Regions from separate parts of the Sphingomonas sp. BK036 genome, predicted to be linked through region 2. Evidence: riboswitches for the same ligand, from Rfam matches in the RefSeq annotation. Region 2 holds a riboswitch; the other holds the start of a gene.
The links. Region 2 has a riboswitch for thiamine pyrophosphate ahead of thiC (phosphomethylpyrimidine synthase ThiC). Riboswitches for the same ligand answer to the same signal wherever they lie in the genome.
Positions count from the first base shown of each region.

Region 1 (7,429 bases), on a different contig from region 2:
GACGGTCAAGTTCCGCGCGCGCCTCGCCGAGGGCGAGAAGCTCGACGACCTGCTCCCCGAGGCGTTCGCGACCGTCCGTGAAGCCGCCAAGCGCGTGCTCGGCCAGCGCCATTACGACGTGCAGATGGTCGGCGGCATCGTCCTCCACCGCGGCGAGATCGCCGAGATGCGCACCGGCGAGGGCAAGACGCTCGTCGCCACGCTCGCGACCTATCTCAACGCACTGCCCGGCGACGGCGTCCACGTCGTCACCGTCAACGACTACCTCGCCGCGCGCGACGCGGAGTGGATGGGGCAGGTCTATACCTTCCTCGGCATGACGATCGGCGTCATCATCCCGAACCTGTCCGACGAGGAGCGCCGCGCCGCCTACGCCGCGGACATCACCTACGGGACGAACAACGAATTCGGGTTCGACTATCTCCGCGATAACATGAAGTATGAGCGCAGCGCGATGACGCAGCGCCCCTTCAACTTCGCGGTGGTCGACGAGGTCGATTCGGTGCTGATCGACGAAGCGCGCACGCCGCTGATCATCTCGGGGCCCACCGACGACAAGTCCGAGCTGTACATGCAGGTCGACGCGGTCGTGAAGCAGCTCGATCCCGCCGACTACGACAAGGACGAGAAGCAGAAGACGATCATCCTTACCGAGGATGGCACCGAAAAGGTCGAGCGGATGCTCGAGGCGGCGGGGCTGCTCGAAGGGCAGAACCTGTACGACTTCGAGAACACGCAGGTCGTCCATCACCTCAACCAGGCGTTGCGCGCGATCGTGATGTTCAAGTCGGACATCGACTACATCGTCAAGGACGGCAAGGTCATCATCATCGACGAGTTCACCGGTCGCATGATGGACGGCCGGCGCTGGTCGGACGGCCTGCACCAAGCGGTCGAGGCGAAGGAGGGCGTCCAGATCGAGCCCGAGAACCAGACGATGGCCTCGATCACCTTCCAGAACTATTTCCGCATGTACCCCAAGATCGGCGGCATGACCGGCACCGCGGCGACCGAGGCGGCCGAGTTCTACGACATCTACAAGATCAACGTCGTCAGCATCCCGACCAACGTCACGGTCAAGCGCGTCGACGAGGAAGACGAGTTCTACAAGGACACCAAGGACAAGTTCGCGGCGATCGCCAAGAAGATCAAGCATCACGCCGATCTCGGCCAGCCGGTGCTGGTCGGCACGGTGTCGATCGAGAAGTCCGAGCTGCTGAGCGAGTTCCTGGTCGGCGAGCAGGTCGAGCACAAGGTGCTGAACGCGCGCTTCCACGAGATGGAGGCGCACATCGTCGCGCAGGCCGGACGCAAGTCCGCGGTGACGATCGCGACCAACATGGCGGGCCGCGGCACCGACATCAAACTGGGCGGCAACCTCGAATTCCGCATGCTCGACGAGCATCCCGAGCTCGTCGAGGGCACGCCCGAATATGCCGCCGAGGCGGCGCGGATCGAGATCGAGATCGAGGCGGAGAAGCAGGCGGTGCTGGCTGCGGGTGGCCTGTTCGTGCTCGGCACCGAGCGGCACGAGAGCCGGCGTATCGACAACCAGCTGCGCGGGCGCTCGGGGCGTCAGGGCGATCCGGGCCTGTCGCGCTTCTATCTGAGCCTCGACGACGATCTGCTCCGGATCTTCGGGCCGGACACGCTGTTCGCAAAGATGATGCGCAACAATATCGAGGATGGCGAGGCGATCGGCAGCAAGTGGCTGAGCAAGGCGATCGAGACCGCGCAGAAGAAGGTCGAAGCGCGCAACTACGACATCCGCAAGCAGGTCGTCGAATATGACGACGTGATGAACGAGCAGCGCAAGGTCATCTACGAGCAGCGCGCGGACATCATGGATGCCGAGACGGTCGGCGACGTGGTCACCGACATGCGCGCGGAAACGGTCAACGTAATCATCGGCGATGCATGCCCGCCCAACTCGTATCCCGAGCAGTGGGACGTCGCGGGGATGAAGGCGCGGCTCGCCGAGGTGATGAACCTCGAGCCGCCGATCGACGCGTGGCTGCTCGAGGAATCGGTCGACCCCGAGATGATCGAGGAGCGAGTCCGCGCGATGGCGGACGAGGCGATCGCGACGAAGGCCGCGGATCTGGATGCGGAGACGTGGACATCGGTCGAGAAGTCGATCCTGCTGCAGAATCTCGACCATCACTGGAAGGAGCATCTGGCCACGCTCGACGCGCTGCGCCAGGTCGTCCATCTGCGTGCCTATGCACAGAAGACGCCGATCAACGAATACAAGCAGGAGGCGTTCTCGCTGTTCCAGCGGATGCTCGAGACGATCCGCGAGGACGTGACAAAGACGATCGCGCATGCGCAGTTCCAGATGCAGGCGCCGGTCGGGCTTCCCGAGCTGCCCGACTTCATCACGACGCATTTCGACCCGTTCACCGGCGAGGACAATTCGAACGACTTCGATGCGGGCACGCGTGGCCACATCACGTCGACGATGCCGCCGCTCCAGATCCCGCAGCCGCAGGAGGCCGATATCGGCGAGGATCCGGCGAATTGGGAAGGCGTGGTCAGTCGCAACGCGCCATGCCCGTGCGGGTCGGGCCGCAAGTACAAGCAGTGCCACGGCGCGGTGTGATCGATTGAACCCGGCCTGTTCGGACGCTTGGGCGTCCCGGGCAGGCCGGAGCGTTGCCTCTCGGATCCGCTCGACGCGACGCCGGAGAACATGAACGAAATCTCACGGAACGTCAGCAAGTTGATCGTGTTTTCTAAGTCCTGATCTCGTCGATAAAGGACTTTGGCATGCGGTATCTTACGCTGGTTGCTCTTCCGTTGCTGGCCATGAGTGCGTCTCCCGTGCTGGCCAAGGGCTGTATCCGTGGCGCGGCGGCGGGCGGCGTCGGTGGCCATTTCGTCGGCAAGGGGCATGCGGTGATGGGCGCTGCGGTCGGCTGTGCCGTAGCGCATCACCATTATGCCAAACAGGCCAAGGCGGAGAAGGCGCGCGCGCGCACCAACGGCTGAGCTAGCTTTTAATACTGTGGCGTCGATGGATCGCCCGCACCACCCAATCCTATGATGGGCGTGGCACGGCGATCCTCGACCGCAGTAGGGTGACGAAGCGGTCGAGCCGGCAGGGCGATGCACAGCCTGGGATCGTTAGCGGCGTCACGACGACGTCGGCCTTCAACGCGCGGATCGCGGCCAGCGGTTGCACGCGGTAATAGAGCCGGACGAACCGCTCCCCCGATCGCGTATCGCGCAAACGTTCTACCACGAGCGCGCCGCCGGGTGCGACGTCGTTGCGGGCAAAGCCCGGCGCGTCGAGATCGACATGCAGCGCGGCGGCGAGCGCCGTCACATTGGTATCGTGGCCGACCATCACGTCCAGCCGTGGGGCGTTGGGCATGGTAAGGGTGTCGATGATCCGCTGGCTGAGAACCGAGGCCTGGTGCGCCGCCATGTAGGGCGAGCGCGTGAACACATCGAACAACGCGGCGTGCACAGCACCGACCTGCGCGATCGTCGCGGGATCGGCGTGGCCCCATCCGACCTGGCGGCGCGGCATGCCCTCGGCCTCTTCGAGCAGCAGGACCTGCGCTGTCCCCGACGCGGCACGGATCGGCCCCGACAGATCGATGCCGTGCCCATCGGCCGATGCGCGGACGGTCGCTGGCGTGACCGGGCTGCACGGGCCAGCGTCGCAGCCGAGCACGGTGTCGATCCGCGCGAGCGCCGTGCGATGGCGGGCGACGAGCGCGTCCATCCCGCCGGTATGGCGATCGATCGAGGCGATCGCCTCGCGCGGCATGAACGCGGTCGCGCGCGCGGAGAGCGGCTCGAAGATTGGATCGGTCTGGTCGACGGGGCGGTGGCCGACCGCGACGCGACAGCCCGGTGCGAACCCCTGCGCATAGGCGTCTCCGCTCGCGATCGTCCGGCTGGCGGTGTTCGTCCAGATCCGGATCGTGCCCGGCACCGGGCAGCTTGCGAGCCCGAGCGGCGCGAGCCAGCGGCGGTCATACTGCCCGAGCAACCGCATTGCGGCGGCGCCGTGCGGGGTCACCTGTCCTTCGGGGACCGGCCAGGTCGGCCAGGGTTGCGCGGTCCGCGTGGCGTCGGGCACTTCGCCCGCCAGCGGCGCTCGCACGCCGTGCCGCATCAGCATCACGACCCGCTCGAGCCGCAGGTCGCGCGACGCTGGGCGCGCTTGCGTCACGCCGGGAATGATCGACAGCGACAGGGCGAGGGCAGCACGGAAGGCAGCCGAGACCGGACGGAGAGCGGGCATAGAACGGGTCCTGGTTCGATAGAAAGCGTCAGACGCCGATCGCCCCCTAGGCACCGCGGGTGTCACTGACGTGACACCATCGTCGCGATAGCGCTTCCCATCGCCTGTCCAACCACTTAAGCGCCGCGCATCCCCGGGGGGCCGCTGATGCGCGGCTGAGAGGTGGGCTGCAGCCCATGACCCGCTGAACCTGATCCGGCTGATACCGGCGTAGGGAGGGTCTGCGGCTGGCCCGTCGTCCCTCCGATTGGAGTGGACGTGACGTTTTTCAGTATCGGTTTTCGCTCGTGATGTCGGCCTCTTGCAACCGCAGGCGGTCGGCGCGCATTGCATTGACGCTGTCGGCGGCGTTCGTCGCCTCCTCGGCCGGGGCGCAGGTCGCGCCCGATCCGGTCGAACCCGCCGAGATCCGGGTGGTCGGCAAGCCCGATCCCGCCGGGTTTCTGCCCGACCAGAAAGTGCCGCGCGCGCAGAGTGCGATCTCCGCTGACTTCATCGTCAAGCAGGCGCCGACGCTCAATGCGTTCCAGCTCGTCACGTTGCTGCCCGGCGCGAACGTCGCGTCGAGCGATCCCTACGGCCTGTCGACCAGCTCCAGCCTGACGCTGCGCGGCCTAGGCCAGGACGAGATCGGCGTGCTGATGGAAGGCGCGCCGCAGAACGACATCGGCTATTATTACGCCTATCCGTCGCAGTTCGCCGATCCGGAAAATTTGAAGCGCATCTCGATCGCGCAAGGCTCGGTCGATATCGATTCGCCGACGCTGGGTGGCGCGGGCGGTCTGTTGTCGCTTGCGCTCGACGATCCGAAGGCGCGCCCCGGTGCGCTCGTCGACCTGTCGCTCGGCAGCTATGCGGCGCGGCGCGGCTTCGTGCGCATCGACAGCGGCACGATCGGGCAAACCGGGCTGAAGGCCTTCCTGTCCTATTCGAACACCCGCGCGGACAACTGGCGCGGGCCCGGCTTCGACACGCGCCAGCACATCGACGCCAAGATCCTGAACGAATGGGGCGCGGGCAACCGTGCCAGCCTCGCGCTGTCGTATAACGACGCGAACACGTCGAGCTATCCCAGCCCGACGCTCGCCGAGTGGACCGCGCAGGGGCGCGGGTTCAACTATGATGCGCGCTACACCGCGGGGAACACGAACTATTGGCGGCTGTACCGCGCACCGTTCCGCAACCTCTACGCCTCCGCCCCGGTACACCTCGCGCTGAACGACCGGCTCGCGCTCGACACCACCAGCTATCTCCAGTTCGGCTATGGCAACGCGCCTTATGGCACGCAGCTGACGACGGAGGGGAATTTCCTCGGCACCGAGGAACTGGCCCAGCCGCTCGCGCTGCCCGGCGCGGTCGATGGCGTGGCGACCGTGCTCGGCAATTATACCGGCGACCAGATGCGCGCGGGCACCGTCGCCAAGCTGACGCTGAAGACCGGCGCGCACACGCTCACCGCCGGCCTCTGGTTCGATTACGGCACCGACCGGGTCACGCAGTCCTACACGTCGATCGATGCCGAGGGGCAGCCAACCGACCGATGGGGGTATCGCGCAAAGGCGATCCGCACCGCCGACGGCCGCCTGCTCGCCTATGAGAACCAGCGCACCGTCACGGTGACCAAGAGCGTCTTCGTCGCCGACAGCATCGCGCTGACGCCGCGGTTGACGATCGAGGCGGGGTTCAAGGGCGTCAACGTGCTGCGCAACGGCCGGACCTATCTGCCCGGACCGCAGGACACGGTGCGCAAGGACAGCTTCGCCGCGCTGCCTCGCGCCGCGATCCACTACCGGCTCAACGATCGCCAGCAGCTGTTCGCCAACATCACCACCAACTTCCGCACGCCCAACGAATTCACGCTCTACAACAGCTATTATGGCGGCGCGGTCGTGGTGCAGGGGACCAACGACCTCAAGAACGAATATTCGGTCTCGCAGGAGATCGGCTATCGCTTCATCGGCGAGCAGCTCTCCGCGTCGGTGACCGGCTTCCACTACAAGTTCCGCAACCGACAGCTTGCGACCGTGATCGATAATGGCGGGGCGCAGGTCAACACGACGATCAACGCCGGCGGGCAGACCTCGTACGGGGTGGATGCGGAGATCGATTACCGCCCGGTGGCAGGCGTCAGCCTCTACCTGTCGGGCGAATATCTGCGTGCGCGGATCGACGACGACCTGCCCGTCGGTACGGACTTCCTGCCGACCCGCGGCCGCCGCGCGGTGTCCAGCCCGACCGTCCAGTTCGGCGCGGGCGGTACATATGACGACGGCCGGTTCTTCGGCAGCGTGGCGTCCAAATATATCGGCGCGCAATATGCGAGCTTCATGAACGACGAGCGTATCAAGGGCTATGCGACGCTCGACCTGTCGGTCGGCATGCACCTGGCGGAATGGCTCGACGGCAAGCGCACCGACCTGCGCGTCAACGCGATCAACGTCACCGACCCGCACGTCCTCGCGGGCGTCCAGTCGGTCAGCACCAACGCGCAGGACACGATCGGCCGCAACGGCACCGTCATCGCCGGCTCGGCGCCCGCTTATTATGTCGGCAGCGGCGCAGCGGTGATGGCGACGATCTCGCGGGCGTTCTGAGATGGTAGCGACCCCCGCGCGCGTCCCTGAGCCCGAAGACCACCGTGTCCACGGCATGGGCACCGAATGGGAGGCGCCAACCTGGCCGGCGATCACCCCGGACGAAGCCGCCGCGGTGCTCGCGCGCTTTCCGGCGGCGGGGGCGGTGACCGGGCTGCACTGGCATTCGCCGCGGCCATTTTCCGCGGCCACGCTGGTCCAGACGACGCGCGGTGTGCTCCTGCTCAAGCGGCATCATCACCATGTCCGCACGCGCGAGGGGCTCGGCGAGGAGCACGCGTTCATCGCACATCTCGCCGCGTCGGGGCTGTCAGTGCCCGACGTCCTGCGCGCGGCCGACGGCGCGAGTGCCGTGGCGTTCGGCGACTGGTCGTACGAACTGCATCGCCAGTCGCCGGGCGCGGACCTGTACCGCGACCGGCTGTCATGGACGCCGTTCCTGTCGCTCGATCATGCGCATGCTGCCGGGGTGGCGCTTGCGGAATTGCACGTCGCGGCTCGCGGGTTCGATGTGCCGGCGCGTCGCCAGCAGCCGCTGGTCGCAAGCTTCGGCATCGTTCCGGCGGCGGACCCTATC
Region 1 covers NZ_SGXR01000004.1:689,358-696,786, forward strand. Annotated here, with positions in the region: gene secA (preprotein translocase subunit SecA) at 1-2,602, shown strand, start outside; gene EV283_RS10285 (hypothetical protein) at 2,770-2,991, shown strand; gene EV283_RS10290 (histidine-type phosphatase) at 3,041-4,258, opposite strand; TPP riboswitch at 4,383-4,492, shown strand; gene EV283_RS10295 (TonB-dependent receptor) at 4,549-6,852, shown strand; gene EV283_RS10300 (phosphotransferase) at 6,854-7,429, shown strand, end outside.
Region 1: it holds a riboswitch for thiamine pyrophosphate, as region 2 does, so the genes downstream of both, EV283_RS10295 (TonB-dependent receptor) here and thiC (phosphomethylpyrimidine synthase ThiC) in region 2, are expected to answer to the same signal.

Region 2 (7,429 bases):
TATTCTCCCCGTGACGCTGTCGATCTCCGCATCAGCCCGCCGAACACCCGTTACCCGACAGGGCAAAACCTCCTATACGCCGTGGCATGTGGCCCGCCATTCTTCTCTCCGCGATCGTGATGACCGCGATCGTCGGTGTCCGGTATCTGATCGTGTCGGGCGCGTTCGCCGCGGTGACGCGGGCGCGGCATCCCGGGCTCTATCGCGGGCTCGACGCGCAGATGCGGCGCGAGATCTGGTGGAGCATCGCGTCGGCCGCGATCTACGGCGTTCCCGCGGGGGTGGTCGCCTGGGGCTGGCAGCATCGCGGCTGGACTCAGGTCTATACCGATGTCCATACGTATTCGGTCTGGTATCTGCCGGTGTCCGTGCTCGCCTTCATGGTCGCGCACGACACCTGGTTCTACTGGACGCATCGCTGGATGCATCGGCCCAAGCCGTTCAAGCTGGCGCACGCGGTGCATCATGCCAGCCGCCCGCCGACCGCTTGGGCGGCGATGGCGTTTCACCCGATCGAGGCGATCACCGGCGCTGTGGTAATTCCGCTACTGGTGTTCGTCATTCCGATCCATGTCGGCGCGCTGGGTCTGGTACTCACGATCATGACCGTTATGGGTGTGACCAATCACATGGGGTGGGAGGTTTTCCCGCGGTTCATGTGGCGGGGCGCACTGGGCGGCTGGCTGATCACGGCGAGCCATCATCAGCGTCATCACGAACAATACGGGTGCAACTATGGCCTATATTTCCGCTTCTGGGATCGGCTCTGCGGCACCGACAACGGGCTCGGCGACTTTGCCAAGGCGCATGCAAAGGCTGCCGCTCGTGGCGGTCGCGGCGGTGACCTGGGCGATGCTGGCCGCGGCGGCCCCCGTCACGCGGCTTGACGTCGAGGTCGACAATCTCCGGTCGGCCAAGGGCATGATCCGGATCTGCCTCACCGCCGATCCGGACAATTTTCCGGCCTGTATCGACGATGCCAACGCGCTGACCCGCTCGGTGCCTGCCAGCGTCAGGACCACCAGCTTTCCGGGCCTGCCGCAGCGCGGCTATGCGCTGGCGATCATCCATGACGAGAACAGCAATTCCAAGCTCGACACGATCGCGGGCATCCCGCGCGAGGGCTATGGCTTCTCGCGCAACGCCGCGGTCCGCTTCGGTCCGCCGCGCTTTTCGGCGGCCCGGTTCATGGTCGCCGGTGATGCCGAATTGCAACAGGTGAAAATGCGTTACATGTTCTGATCGTGCGTAACGGACCGAAAACGATTTCACCGCGTTGCAACGTGGAACGTTTTTGTCCGGAGCATTTCCTTGCGCGCATTCACTCTCTTTACGTCTGCCGCAATCGCGGCACTTGCGATCGCCGCCCCTGCGCTGGCGCAGACCGATCCCAATCCGTCGCCGACGATCACCGATCCCAAGGACAACAACCGCGTGACGGTCGCGCTTGGCGTGGTGTCGATGCCCGATTACGAAGGCGCGGACAGCAATTCCTTCACCCCCGCGGGCGCCTTTGTCGGCACCGTGCGCGGGCATGACTTCTTCCTCCGCGGCACGCAGTTGTATTTCAACCTGATCCCGAACACGGGTGAGGTCGGCACCAATTTCGAGCTCGGCGTGATCGGCGGCGTCCGCCGCGACCGCACCGGCGACATCGACAACCGCCAGGTCCGCGCGCTCGGCAAGATCGATACCGCCTACGAGCTGGGCGGCTATGTCGGCGTCGCCCGGACCGGTGTCATCACCAGCGACTATGACACGCTCACTGCGCGCGTCGCCTATGTCCATGACGTTTCCGGCACGTACGACAGCTATGTCATCACGCCGCAGGTGAACTACACCACGCCGCTGTCGGTTCGCACGCTCGTCTCGCTCGGCGTCTCCGCGGACTATGCCGGCAAGGGCTTCGGCCGCACCTACGCGGCGGTGACGCCGATCGGCACGCTGGCCAGCGGGCTGCGCACCTACGACGTTAACGACAGCGGCTTTCGTCGCGTCAACGCATCGCTGTTCGTCGTGCAGAGCCTGTCGGGCGATCTTCGCCACGGTTTTGGTATCGGCGCGGGCGTGCTCTACGGCCGCATGGTCGGCAAGTACAAGGACAGCCCGATCGTCGCCGATGTCGGCGATGCCGACCAGTGGCTGGGCGCACTGGGCCTGACCTACACCTTCTAACACTTGCATAGTCTGGACCTCGGCTAGCGTTGAGGTCGGAAGCCTTCCCCATCGGTTCGCCCGATGGGGAAGGGCGGTTCTACTCCGCGTCAGGTCGCTGCTCGAGCGCGACGCGCTGACCCCCGTCGAGGGGGGCGCGTACCCCGCAGACATGGTCTGCAACACACCGTAAAATTATTTCATGGCGACCCCTTGAAGCGTGCGTCCAGAATCCGATGGCGGACGTTCCTCACCATGGACGGCATTTTTTTGCCCGCAATAGAGCGCTTTACGGGCTGGGCCTTCTTGAAGGGTCCGGCTTATATCGGTCCAGATTGTTCGATTGTTCTAAAAACTCCGACGTCTGCAACTACAAGGGGAGGACCCTGATATGACCGAGAGCGTGCACCTGATCGAAGCCCTCGATGCCCGCAAAGAGCGACGCAGCGAACGGCGTGATTTCTTCAAGAACGCGCTCGGCGCGGCTGCGATTACCGCGGCCGGTGCGACCGCCTTGTCCTTTTCCAGCTCGGCGGCGGCGCAGACCATCACCGATGCGGACGTTCTGAATTTCGCGCTCAACCTCGAATATCTCGAGGCGCAATTCTATTCCTACGCCGCCTATGGCACGGGTCTCGACAACAGCCTGCTGTCCGGCACCGGTACGCAGGGTGCGGTCCGCGGCGGTCGCCAGGTGACCTTCACCGATCCGGTCGTCCGCCAATATGCGCGCGAAATCGCGCAGGACGAGATCGCCCACGTCAAGTTCCTCCGCACCGCGCTCGGCAGCTCCGCCGTCTCGCAGCCGGTGATCGACGTCAGCGTATCGGCCACCAGCGCCTTCTCGACCGCGGCGCAGGCGGCAGGCCTCGTCCCCGCCGGCACCGCGTTCGATCCCTATGCGTCGGACGAAGCGTTCCTGCTCGGCGCGTTCATCTTCGAGGACGTCGGCGTGACCGCCTACAAGGGCGCCGCCCCGCTGCTGACCAGCAAGGCGTATCTGGAAGCCGCGGCCGGCCTGCTCGCGGTCGAGGCGTATCACGCGGCGATCGTCCGCACGACGCTGTACGGAAAGGGCATCGCGACCCCGTCGCTGCGCACCTCGGCCGACGCCATCTCGCGTGCCCGCGACAGCCTCGACGGCGGCGGCGCGAACACGACGATCTTCGGCACCAACGATCTCGACCAGGGCATTTCGTCGTACAGCGCGACACCGATCAACCTGGCGAGCACGCAGGCCGCAGTGACCGTGTCGAACATTGTTCCGCTCGACAGCAACGGCGTCGCGTACAGCCGCTCGGCCAGCCAGGTGCTCAACATCGTGTACCTCAACAGCGGTGCAGCGTCGGCGGGCGGTTTCTTCCCGAGCGGCATGAACGGCAACATCAGGACGAGCACCGCGGCGGGCTGATCGCATCAGCCTAGCCCACCGCTTTTCTTCGCTATTCAGGGGATACCCCAATGACCGATCTCAATACCAAGCTCGAAATATTCGACGCGATCGCCACGCGCCGCAACGAGCGCCGCAGCTTCCTTCGTTTCGCCGGTGGCTCGGCGATCGCACTCGGCGGTGCGACGCTTCTCTCCGCCTGCGGCAGCGATGATTCCGATCTCGCCCCGTCGCCGACGCCGTCGCCGACTCCGACGGCTGCGCTGAATGATGCGGACGTGCTGAACTTCGCACTCAACCTCGAATATCTCGAGGCACAATTCTATGCCTATGCGGCGTTCGGCGTCGGGCTCAATGCGAGCCTGCTGACCGGGACCGGCACGCAGGGTGGGGTCACGGGCGGTGCGCAGGTACCGTTCTCCGACACTGTCGTGCGCGAATATGCTCGCGAGATCGCGATCGACGAGGTCGCGCACGTCGCGTTCCTGCGGTCCGCGCTCGGCACCGCCGCCGTGGCGCAGCCTGCACTCGACATCTCGGCCGGCACCGCCGCCGCGCCGGGTGCGTTTACCTCTGCTGCGCGTGCGGCTGGCGTCATCGGTGCGACGGGTGTGTTCAACCCCTATGCCGACGACAACAGCTTCCTGCTGGGGGCATATATCTTCGAGGACGTCGGCGTTTCGGCCTATAAGGGCGCTTCGCCGCTGATCGCGAACAAGACGTATCTGGAAGCTGCCGCCGGCATTCTCGCTGCCGAGGCCTATCACGCCGGTCTTATCCGGACGATCCTGTTTCGCAAGGGCCTGACCACACCTTCGCTGGTCACAGGCGCCAACCAGATCAGCGACGCGCGCGACAGCCTTGACGGTACCGTCACGAACACGTCGACGGGCGTGATCGGCGACGACGATCAGGGCATCACCGGATCGGATGCGACGATGTCGAACATCGTGCCCACCGACGCCAACGGGCTCGCCTACAGCCGTTCGACCGGCCAGGTGCTCAACATCGTCTATCTCAACAAGACGGCCGTCTCGATGGGCGGGTTCTTCCCGGCCGGTGTCAACGGGAACATCAAGACGAGTGCCGCCAACGCCTGATCGGCCTGCGCAACCGAAACAGAAACAGAAACCTTGGGTCGCGGCGAGCATTGGGAGCGCCGCGACCCTTGTTTGGGGAACGACCATGACTCACTTCACGAAACTTACGATGCTCGCCGGTCTCGCCACCGCGGGCATTTTTGCCGTTCCGGCGCACGCGCAGGACATGACGACCGACGACAAGCCGTTCTCGGGTCTGTATATCGGTGCTGCCGGCGGTTACGACGTCCAGCCTAACGACGTCGGCTCGTCGATCCTGTTCGACCGCAACGGCGACGGTAACTTCAGCGACAGCGTCAACACCATCACCGGCGCCAACGCCTTCTCGCCCGGCTTCTGCAATGGCTCGGCGCGGACCGCCGTCCCGGCTTACGGGTGCCGCAACGACGATGATGGCTGGTCCTATTACGGTCGCGCGGGCTTCGACGTGCAGAGCGGTCCGTTCGTGGTCGGCCTGGTCGGCGAATTCGGCAAGGCCGAGATCACCGACAGCGTCGCCGCCTTCTCGACCACGCCCGCCAGCTACACGATGGCGCGCAAGCTGAAGTGGGAAGGCTCGGTCCGCGCACGCGCCGGTCTCGCCGCCCGCAACACGCTGTTCTACGCCACCGGCGGCGCCGGCTATGCCAAGATCGACAATCTGTTCTTCACCACGAACACCGCCAACGCGTTCGCGGCCACCGGCTCGAACAAGCGCTGGGGCTATGTCGGCGGCGGCGGCATCGAGCAGAAGCTGACCAAGAACATCTCGATCGGCATGGAATACACCTATCACCAGTATAAGGACGACGACGCGCGCGTCCTCGTCACGGCCGGTACCGCGCTTGCGGGCAGCCCGGTCCTGTTGGCGAACAACCCGTTCGTGCTGGCGCCCAACACCAGCGGCACCACGTTCCGCCGCAGCGACGAGAATTTCCGCTGGCACAGCCTGCGCGGGACGGTGGCGTTCCGGTTCTGACGTGAGGGTCAGCCCCCGGCACAGTGGCTGACGACGACTGGTCGACAGGAAGGACCGCTACCCGATCCAGGTGGCGGTCCTTTTTGCGTTGCGTACCAAACCCGTGCCCCTATGCTTGACCCACCCCGGGGGAGCGCTGCCGGGTTTCCATCAAATGCGAATTTGCTGGGCACCCCACCGCGCTTGAGAGGAAGGCAGGAGCCTTCGACCCGCTGAACCTGATCCGGTTGATACCGGCGGAGGGAGGGAGCGGTCGCTACAGAACCGCAGCCTTGCTCCGACACCTTTAGGAGCAAGCGCATGGCCGACGTCGACACGCATTTCCCCCAGCCCGCAGCACAGATCGGCGTCACCACCGGCCCGATCCGCGGCTCGCGGAAAATCCACGTCGCAGTGCCGACCAGCCCCGACGTCCGAGTCGCGATGCGCGAGATCGTCCTCGACCCGAGCTGTTTCGAGCCTCCCCTGCGGGTCTACGACACCAGCGGCCCGTACACTGACCCGCGCGCCACGATCGACATCGACGCGGGCCTGCCGCAACTCCGCCGCGCCTGGATCGAAGCGCGTGGCGACGTCGAGAGCTATGACGCGCGCGAAGTCCGTCCCGAGGATAATGGCCAGCTCGGCCCCGACCGCTCGGGCGGCGTCCCGCAATTCCCCGGCAGCATCAAGCGTCCCTTGCGTGCGAAGCCCGGCGCCAATGTCAGCCAGATGCATTACGCGCGGCGTGGCATCATCACCCCCGAGATGGAATATGTCGCCACCCGCGAGAATCTCGGCCGCGCGATGCTCAAGGACTATAAGCGCGACGGAGAGAGCTTCGGCGCGAGCATCCCCGACTTCGTCACCCCCGAATTCGTCCGCGACGAGATTGCGCGGGGCCGCGCGATCATCCCCAACAACATCAACCACCCCGAATCCGAACCGATGGCGATCGGCCGCAACTTCCTGGTCAAGATCAACGCCAATATCGGCAATTCGGCGGTCGCATCGAACGTCGCGGCCGAGGTCGACAAGCTCGTCTGGTCGATCCGCTGGGGTGCCGACACGGTGATGGACCTCAGCACCGGTCGCAACATCCACGACACGCGCGAATGGATCCTGCGCAACTCGCCCGTCCCGATCGGCACGGTGCCGATCTACCAGGCGCTCGAAAAGGTCGGCGGCGTCGCCGAGGACCTGACTTGGGAGATCTTCCGCGACACGCTGATCGAGCAGGCCGAGCAGGGCGTCGATTACTTCACGATCCACGCTGGCGTCCGCCTCGCCTATATCCCGATGACCGCCAAGCGCGTCACCGGCATCGTCAGCCGCGGTGGCTCGATCATGGCGAAATGGTGCCTCAGCCACCACAAGGAGAGCTTCCTCTACGAGCGCTTCGACGAGATCACCGAGATCATGAAGGCGTATGACATCGCCTATTCGCTCGGCGACGGCCTGCGCCCCGGCTCGATCGCCGACGCCAACGACGAAGCGCAGTTCAGCGAACTCTACACGCTCGGCGAACTCACGCATCGTGCGTGGAAGAGCGACGTGCAGGTCATGATCGAAGGCCCCGGCCATGTGCCGATGCACAAGATCAAGGAGAATATGGACAAGCAGCTCGAGGTCTGTGGCGAGGCGCCCTTCTATACGCTCGGGCCGCTTACCACCGATATCGCGCCGGGTTACGACCATATCACCAGCGGCATCGGTGCCGCGATGATCGGCTGGTACGGCACCGCGATGCTTTGCTACGTCACGCCCAAGGAGCATCTCGGGCTTCCCGACCGCGACGACGTGAAGGTCGGCGTCGTCACCTACAAGCTGGCCGCGCATGCCGCCGAT
Region 2 covers NZ_SGXR01000003.1:1,185,498-1,192,926, reverse strand. Annotated here, with positions in the region: gene EV283_RS05630 (sterol desaturase family protein) at 87-887, shown strand; gene EV283_RS05625 (DUF2141 domain-containing protein) at 826-1,242, shown strand; gene EV283_RS05620 (MipA/OmpV family protein) at 1,312-2,175, shown strand; gene EV283_RS05615 (ferritin-like domain-containing protein) at 2,546-3,565, shown strand; gene EV283_RS05610 (ferritin-like domain-containing protein) at 3,616-4,644, shown strand; gene EV283_RS05605 (outer membrane beta-barrel protein) at 4,730-5,602, shown strand; TPP riboswitch at 5,719-5,864, shown strand; gene thiC (phosphomethylpyrimidine synthase ThiC) at 5,903-7,429, shown strand, end outside.